DNA from 2 places in the Brevibacillus sp. AF8 genome. Region 1 is predicted to be linked to the other one. Evidence: predicted binding sites of a transcription regulator. Region 1 holds the regulator's gene; the other holds the start of a gene.
What was found. Region 1 encodes NrdR, which represses ribonucleotide reductase genes. Its sites were predicted from a motif close to AACACNATATATNGTGTT; they were not measured.
Positions count from the first base shown of each region.

Region 1 (4,381 bases):
CGCCACGTATCCGAGCAGCATAATCAAGCTGCAACAAAAGAAGCTGCAGCTGTTGGTGTAAAATAAATAGCATAAACAAAACCCCTTTGCCGATTTTCGAGCAAAGGGGTTTTTCGTTGTTCGTATTTACGATGAGGTAGGAGATTCTTCTAATGAGTTCACGTTAAACAGATCATCATCTTCAAAGCCGACAATAAACAGTCGGATGTTCGCCTTGAGATCAAGGTCATAAGGGCTAGGGACGTCGTTTCCGCGACCGTCTTTTATCACACGTACAGTAGGGCGATGTGAATAATCCGGATCAACCCGACTCACTACCCCGACTTCTCCGGTATTCAAAACGACGCTGCTACCAATCGGGAAGATAGCAATGTGCTTGATAAAGGCATTTACGAGATGGTGCTCGAACAGCGTACCGCCAGATCCAAACAGGTATTCCACAGCATCCTGTGGCATGTACCGTTTGCGCCATGGACGTGGGGAAGTCAAAGAGTCATAAATATCACAGAGACCAACGATTTGCGCGAATTCGTGAATTTGCTTGCCGGATAATCCCTGTGGATAGCCACTTCCATTTAGCCGTTCATGGTGCTGCAAGCAGACGTGGGCTGACAAAAGCGAGATGTCATGCTGCTTTCGCAACAAATTAAAGCCCAGCATCGTGTGTTGTTTGGCGATTTCCTTCTCTTCGTCTGTCCAACGCTCTGTTTTTTGCAACAGCTCTTCAGGCAGGCTTACTTTGCCGATATCGTGCAGCATGGCTCCTATCCCCAGGTTTATGAGCTGTGTTCGATTGTAGCCCAGAGACATGCCTACAGCAGTCGCCAGCACGGCCACATTCACGGAGTGATGGTATAAGGATGGTGAATGAGAAGAGATCGTCGTCAAATGTCCAACCATTTGCTTGTTTTGCATCAGGTCGTCCAAAATTGAGCTAAAGGCACGCTGAAAATGAAGGCCCATTTCTTTTAAGGAAATTTTCCGGGCCAGCTTGTTTGAGTTTGTAATTTGTTTGATCGTCTTCTCGATGGCTTCCACAGCTATTTGTCTGGTTTGTGGGCGAATCACTTCTTCCACAACGATGTCATTGGTACGGGGATCATCGATATACACCGAATCAACACCAGCTCGCTCTAATCCGGAAATGAGTCGTTCCGTTAATTGCATACCGGTTCCAAGCAGCACCTTTCCATCTTCAGTGAAGACTGTACGTCCCAATTTCATTCCAGGCTGTAGGTGTTTTAAAGATACTAAACGCATGACTATCCCTCCAACAGTACCATAATTGTACTCCATTCGACTTATGCTTTAAATAGGTACAAGGATTGACTTGACTTCTGACAGGAATATGAGGGACACTGTAGACAAGTATTGTCAGTATTGGAGTTGATTCTGATATGCGTTGTCCATTTTGCGAATATAATGGGACTAGAGTCCTGGATTCACGTCCTTTCAATCATAATAAATCCATTCGTCGTCGCCGCGAGTGCGAAGCCTGCGAACGCCGGTTTACTACCTTTGAAATGGTAGAAGAAACACCTTTGTTAATTGTGAAAAAGGACGGAACACGCGAGGAATTCAGTCGAGACAAGATATTGCGCGGGTTGGTGCGCGCTTGCGAAAAGCGTCCGGTACCGTTGGAAGTGCTTGAAAATGTAGTGAACGATATTGAAAAAGAATTGCGCAGCTGTGGACAGGCAGAGATCCCGAGCAATGACGTTGGGGAGAAGGTCATGGAGCGTTTATACCATGTCGATGAGGTTGCCTATGTGCGTTTCGCCTCCGTATACCGCCAATTCAAAGATATCAATGTATTTATGAAAGAGCTGGAGGAGCTATTGGCTCAAGCGCGAAACAGCTCGTTTCCAAAAGAATAGATAAGCTTTTTCTGCCAGACTGGCAACTTCTCTCTCGCTCTTGCGGCCGATCCGCCAGGGCTTCTTTGGTTTTCCAACTCATTTTTCCGTGAATGAATGGGTAGTCATGCTATAATAAAAGAATCGAATTTTGTCAGGAAGGAAAGATCTGATGCGTCGTTTAGTTTGGAACGAGTTGTTGCCGAAGGATCGTTATCTGGTGCGGATGGCAAGACCGATTGGCTTTGCCGAAATGGGCTTTGTTACGCAGCTATACTTGCCGATCATCGGTGTCGAATCGTACGCTCTCTATCAACTGCTCGTCCATGGCGTGCAGGAGGTGAGCGGCGCCTCCTCGGAGGGGACCCATCGCAGTTTGATGCTGACGACTTCGCTTTCTCTGGATCGGCTATTGGATGCGCGTGAACGTCTGGAGGCAATCGGGCTAGTCGAGGTACGCCGCAGGGAAAATCAGCAGCGTGACTATTATTACGAGTATTTGATCAAACCGCCGCTTAGTCCGGCTGAGTTTTTTGCAGATTATGTCCTGTCGCTGATGTTGTTAAATAAAATCGAAAACGTTCGCTATTCGCAACTGCGCCAGCATTATGCAGATACGCTTGGCAGTCAGTTGGATCAAGAATACTCTATTGTGGAAAACGTCACGAAAGACTTCCATGATGTGTTCCAGTCATTGAAACCATCGGAGCTGGAAGTGAAAAAAGGTTCGGAGCGGGATCAGTTTTTAACCGAGATGGACACCAACTTCCCGCAAGCGCCGATGAAATCTGGCTACGAGGCACAAGTCAACCATTCGCTGAGTGTGTCGTCCTTGCGCCTGTACTTGCCGGATAATGCCGACTCGGTCAAAGTATTGGAAGGCAAAAGCATGGAGCTGTTGTTCTCGCTGTGCCACTTCTATCAGCTAGACAGCTGGGGGATGGGGCAGGAGCTGCGTGATTGGACGCTGTACAAATCGGATCGGAGTTTGGACGGAGAAGTTTTGCGCAAGCGTTTGGTTCAACGCTACACAGAAGACAAGCTATACCGGACTGCGCCTGCAACTGACACGGCAGAGGATGGATGGGGACCCGGTCGCTTGCCTGAGCCTGGGAGCGAAGCCTTTATCCGTGCTTGCCGCCAGTTATCTCCGGTGACCCTGTTGGAAAAGGTCGTCGGTGGCAGAATCAGCAAGGTGTTTTTGGAGCGGGCTGAGACGCTTGTATTTGCGGATGGGATGCAGCCAGAAGTCGTCAATGCGCTGTTGCTTCATACGCTAGCCAGCATGCAAATGGAGCTGCCAAAAGCATACATGGAAACGATCCGCGACAGTTGGAAAGCCAAACGGATCGCAACAGTTGACGAGGCAGTCAAGCAGATCCTCGAACGTGCGGATCAACGGGCACAAACAGCCGAGAAGGCAAAAGCGGGCAAGAAGGAAACGGCTCCTGTCAGACGCAACGGTAGAGCTATCTTGCAAGACAAGCTGCCGGCATCTGTCGAGTGGCAGCTATCTCAGGAGAAAACCGCATCGGACGCAGAAAAGAAACAGTCCATTCAGGATTTTCCAGACTTGCAGAAAAGACTGGAAACCTTGCGAAAACGGAAATAAGGAGTGTGAGGGAACGTGGAATCTATCAGTGAGTTTATGCAAGAGCTCGCGAAACGAACACCGCGTCAGCTGCTGACACCGGATCAGCAGTTAGATAAAATGTTCCGTTCGTCAGCGTATTTAAAAGCATTTCAACAAGAGCATCCCGCATTGACCAGAGACGATTACCTTCGCTCGCTCTCCAACATCTATACGGCAGTCAAGGAGCAGTATTGGTGTGAACGTTGTCCGGGTCTTGGCGAATGCCCGAATCTGGTCAAGGGGCATAGCACTCATTTGGAGCTGGCTCATCAGCATATTATCAGCTCGATGACGCCCTGCTCCAAGCAACTGTCGTATGAGGAAGAGATTCGCCGCCGTCGACTGATGCGCAGCTACTACGTTTCCGAAGAGACCTTGAACGCGAGCTTTGAGGGCTTGGTCATTGACTCCGGGAATTTGGCAACCGTAGATGCCGCGATTCAGTTCTGTGAAAAAGTCGGAACAGGCGAGCGGGTAAAAGGACTTTATTTGCACGGTCCGTTTGGTGTTGGGAAAAGCTACATCATGGGAGCAATCGGTCGCGAGCTCTCAGAGCGCAATGTCGCTTCCTTGCTGGTGTATGTGCCTGACTTTATCCGGGAGATGAAGGACTCTATCTCGGATCAATCGTATGCGGGCAAGCTGGAGCTGTTAAAAGAAGTACCGGTCCTAATCCTCGATGATATCGGCGCGGAGAACCTGACGCCATGGGTTCGGGACGAGATTTTGGGGGTTATACTGAATCAGCGGGCAAACAACCATTTGCCTACGCTGTTTACTTCCAACTACTCGCTTACTGAACTGCAAGAGCATTTGTCTATCTCCAACGGAAATCGGATCGAACAAACAAAAGCGGCTCGCATCATGGAGCGAATCCGCCATTTTGTCGATG
Region 1 covers NZ_JAGQDN010000004.1:232,313-236,693, reverse strand. Annotated here, with positions in the region: gene KB186_RS09150 (glyceraldehyde-3-phosphate dehydrogenase) at 1-66, shown strand, start outside; gene KB186_RS09145 (HD-GYP domain-containing protein) at 127-1,260, opposite strand; gene nrdR (transcriptional regulator NrdR) at 1,398-1,877, shown strand; gene KB186_RS09135 (replication initiation and membrane attachment family protein) at 2,029-3,468, shown strand; gene dnaI (primosomal protein DnaI) at 3,484-4,381, shown strand, end outside.

Region 2 (4,381 bases), on a different contig from region 1:
AGCCTAGACTGGAAATATTCTTCTCTCCACCGCAGCCACATAAAAAAGCAGGGGCAGACTGATTTTTGCAGTCTCCCCCTGTCTTATATAATTCGGATCGCTTAGCGAATCGGGCAAGCTCCGCCTTCGCAAGATTCAGCCGTGGACAGATCAGCCTCGCCGCCAGTTTCATACTGCTGCAAAATCGCAGGATCAAACGGCTTCATGGACTGCTTTAATGCCTCGTACTGTTCTTTGGTGCACTCTTCGTAAGGAGCCAATTGGTAGTTTCCGCCATCCAATTGCAAGAAGGATACACCTACGAAATTATCCCAGTTATCGTATACGATGTCTTCTACTTCTGCCCATTCTTCCTTACGTACAGTAATGGTGTTCGAAGAGTTGTGCTCCGTATATTCCTTCTGGAAACGGAAGTACGTATCGAATTGGCGTTTTGCACTTACTTCGTTCTTCGTTTCTTCTGCCCCTGATGCTACAGGGAAATCGATGACGAGTGTACGTGCATTTGCCATGCGCTCTTCATACGTTTCGCCTGGTGTTCCTACCTCTGGGTTGACTGTCCAGCCGAGAGTTTGTACCGCTTTTGCCAATGGATCCTCAGCATTAATGCGAATGCGGCGGATGTAGTACGGCGAATGGGACCAGTGCAGACCGCTGGAGACACCACCAGCTACCTGAGACAGCGTACCTTCCGGCTTCACAGTCGTTACCAAGAGTGGAGAGTTCACACGCAGCTCATACGCATAACGGTTCGCCTCGTCACGAGCAGCATCGCCCAGCTGGCGCAGCAGTTCGAGCTCTTGCTCTTCTGTATAGCCAAGGGATGCCAACGCATCCTTCACTCCAGTAAGAGAAGTTCCGAGCAAGCGGTCACGCTGTTGAACGGTATCCCAATGCGGCAGCTCCAACGTGACCAGCGTCATGCGCAGACCGGCACGAGCAGATTTGCGCTGTGCTTCCAGCAAGCCATCGAGATCCAGATACTTGGAGCCATCCCCGCGATCCTTCACGAATTCAACCAGATTGACTGTCGTCAGGTTGCAGACGCCATAAGAATCGAGCAGGATTTCTGCACAAGGGTTCAAGCCCTCTGCATTTGGGCGGCGACGGTTTGCTTCTTCCAGGTTGATGAAGCCTGGTTCGCCTTCCAATTGCATCAAAGTGAACACGAGGTTCAAGAATGGCTTAGTTGGTTGTTTGGTAAAGGCGATGGAGTTGTTGGACATACGGCGGTGATCCAGACCAAAGCGTCCGTCTCCTACGTTTTGGATGCTGTCAAACCATACAGGCTTGTGCTCTCCCAACAGCTCGCCTACACGACGGTGATGGTTCAGCTGATCCTCCGTCCAGAAACCATTGATGCCGTATTTCGCCAGCATGCACTCATAGTCATCGTGATCAAACAGGAAAATTTCCGCTGTACGGCGTACGCCACCTACCACAACGTTTGCTCCGATGAGGTTTCCAATGTCGAGAATATGTATCGGACGGATTTTACCGTATCCTATTTCATCACTCTCGATTGGTGCCAAATGCTGGTCGATTTGGTTTTTCAACACTTTATCGATTCCTTCAAACATTTCGCGAAGCGGCTCATGACCACTAGCTGTACCGCCAAAACGCTTCAGTCGCTCGCCTTTCGGACGCACGCTGTTATAAGAGATTTTCACGGTGTGAATGTGCTCGTAAGTGGAATCTGTCAAAATTTGCAGGTAGAGACGGAGGGATTCTACCCAGCCTTCTTTACTGTCTCCCACATAAATTTTGGCAAAGCCGTTATCCAGTACATTCAGCTCAGAGCGCTCCAGGCGTTGATGCTTTGGCAGCGGTCTGTATTCAGAAGAAAGCAGCGAGACATTCGTGCGAATCGGGCCCAGTCCAGCAGCCATTTCCTTCGTGCATTTGAAGCCTACGCCAGTTCCTACCAAGAGAAGGTAGAACAAATCGCCCAAGTCATCCCAAGACTTGATGTTCAGGAAGGAGCAGTTGAAGTTCGCCAACGGATACAAATCCGCTACGCCGTTGTCTGCACCGCCAACCCACAAGGTACGGCCGGACAAAAACTGGCGAAGGTTGAACATGTTGTCAAACAATCCTTCTGCCTCTTTTTCCATTGCGCGGGAATCGGCATACATTCCGATTTTGTTCAAATGCTGATAAGCCAGCTTAATATTGTAATCCACCGAGCGGCGGCAAGTTTCTTTCCACGTTTCCCGTCTTCCTTTTTCCGGTACAAAGCGAGAATAAGTACGGTAGTAAACAAATTGTCCAAGAGGACTCATATGGTTCGGAAAATCAGGATATTGATTTAAGAATTCATCCCGCAAAAATTGAGTTCGGGATACGGTTTCGGTCGCCAGCATATCGTTCCTCCTTCGAATCTTTCCTCTCTAGTTTAACTATCTTTATCTGTAAAACTCAATAGTTTCACCTATATATTGTGCAAAATAATTTTCGACAATACTAGATGTTGTGTTCACCCTAAAAAAACACTTGACACAAAATCCCGAACATTGGACGTACAAAAGGACCATTTTACGTTCAGCCTTTTCCTGAGAACGAGCCCTACAACACCCATTCTGTCATGATTTGGAAACCCCGAACGTATGGATTTCATCCGTTCTGGCACAAAGCCACCGACCGATTTTAACAGATTCCCACTCGCTTTGCATCACCTAATAATCGCCGTTATCTGGTAAAACTTATCAAGCAGTTCGTCGGCTAATCCTTTTTCCACCAAGCCAAAAAGGGTGACACTTGGTCACCCTTCAGAGGCATTCTTCATTAAAGTTGAATAGTATTACCTACAGAATCCGGGCATGTCCTGAATAAATATGCCCACGTTCAGAATCCACCGTTACGATTTGCCCGTCCTTCAATACATCCGTTGCAAATTGCACACCTACGATGACTGGAATGCCGAGATTCAGGCCTACAATGGCTGCGTGAGAAGTAAGTCCTCCCTCTTCGCAAATCACCGCTCCAGCCTTGCCAAACGCTTCAATCATATCGGAGTCGGTACCGATGGTAACCAGGATTGCACCTTCTTCTACCTTTGCCAGCGCCTCTTCAGCGGATCTGGCAATCACTACCTTGTTGGTGACAACTTTTCGGCCGATTCCTTGTCCTTTTGCTACCACATCCCCAATGACGTGGATTTTCATCAGATTCGTTGTCCCAACCTCACGCACAGGCACGCCTGCTGTGATCACAACGAGATCGCCATGACGAACGAAGCCTGTATCAAGCGCCTCTTGAACAGACATCTCCAGCATTTCATCGGTGCTATTCGCCATTTCGCCCTTCACCGGATACACGCCATTTACGAGTGCAAGACGGCGAATAATCGCTTCGTGCGGCGTTACAGCCACGATTGGTGCTTTTGGACGGAACTTGGATACCATGCGAGCTGTGTGTCCGCTTTCAGTCGCAGTAATGATTGCCGCTGCGTCCAGATCCAGTGCTGCATTGGATACAGCTTGGCTGATGGCATCGGTAATCGTCACTTGTTTGAGCTGTGCTTGTGCGTACAAGATCTCACGATAATTCAGCTCTTGCTCTGCACGTACAGCAATGCGCACCATGGTTTCGACAGACTCAACCGGGTATTTACCGGCAGCCGTCTCTCCAGAGAGCATGATTGCGTCTGTCCCATCGAAAATGGCATTCGCAACGTCACTCGCTTCCGCACGTGTTGGACGTGGGTTGCGCTGCATGGAATCAAGCATTTGTGTCGCCGTAATAACTGGCTTCGCGAGTTCGTTACATTTTTTGATCAGCTTCTTCTGAACAAGTGGTACTTCTTCTGCCGGAATCTCTACGCCCAAATCACCACGCGCAACCATGATTCCATCTGTTACTACCAAAATTTCGTCTACATTATCGACGCCTTCCTGGTTTTCGATTTTCGCGATAATATCGATACGCACGTTATGGCGCTCCAGGATTTGGCGAATCTCCAAGATATCCGAAGCTTTTCGGACGAAGGAAGCCGCAATGAAATCGACTCCTTGTTCAATACCGAATTCGATATCCTGCGCATCCTTTTCTGTGATACCTGGCAAGTTGATTTTGACACCAGGAACATTGACGCCTTTTTTGCTCTTCAGTGTTCCGCCGTTTTTGATCAAGCAGATGATTTCGGTGTCACTCACTTCTTGTACAGTCAACCCGATCAAGCCGTCGTCGATCAAGATCGTATCGCCGATTTTTACATCACCAGGCAATTCCGGATACGTAATGGAGACGCGCTCTGCGGTACCCGCTACTTCCTCCGTGGTGAGGATCAGCGTATTTCCTTCTACGAGCTCGACTGCATCTACTGCAAGCGTACCCGTGCGAATTTCAGGACCTTTTGTATCCAACAGGATTGCAACGGGTT
Region 2 covers NZ_JAGQDN010000030.1:142-4,522, forward strand. Annotated here, with positions in the region: partial or broken gene KB186_RS26195 (hypothetical protein) at 1-62, shown strand, start outside; gene nrdJ (ribonucleoside-triphosphate reductase, adenosylcobalamin-dependent) at 102-2,363, opposite strand; gene pyk (pyruvate kinase) at 2,805-4,381, opposite strand, start outside.
Region 2: the regulator NrdR is predicted to act here: its motif matches at 2,460-2,477, upstream of nrdJ (ribonucleoside-triphosphate reductase, adenosylcobalamin-dependent).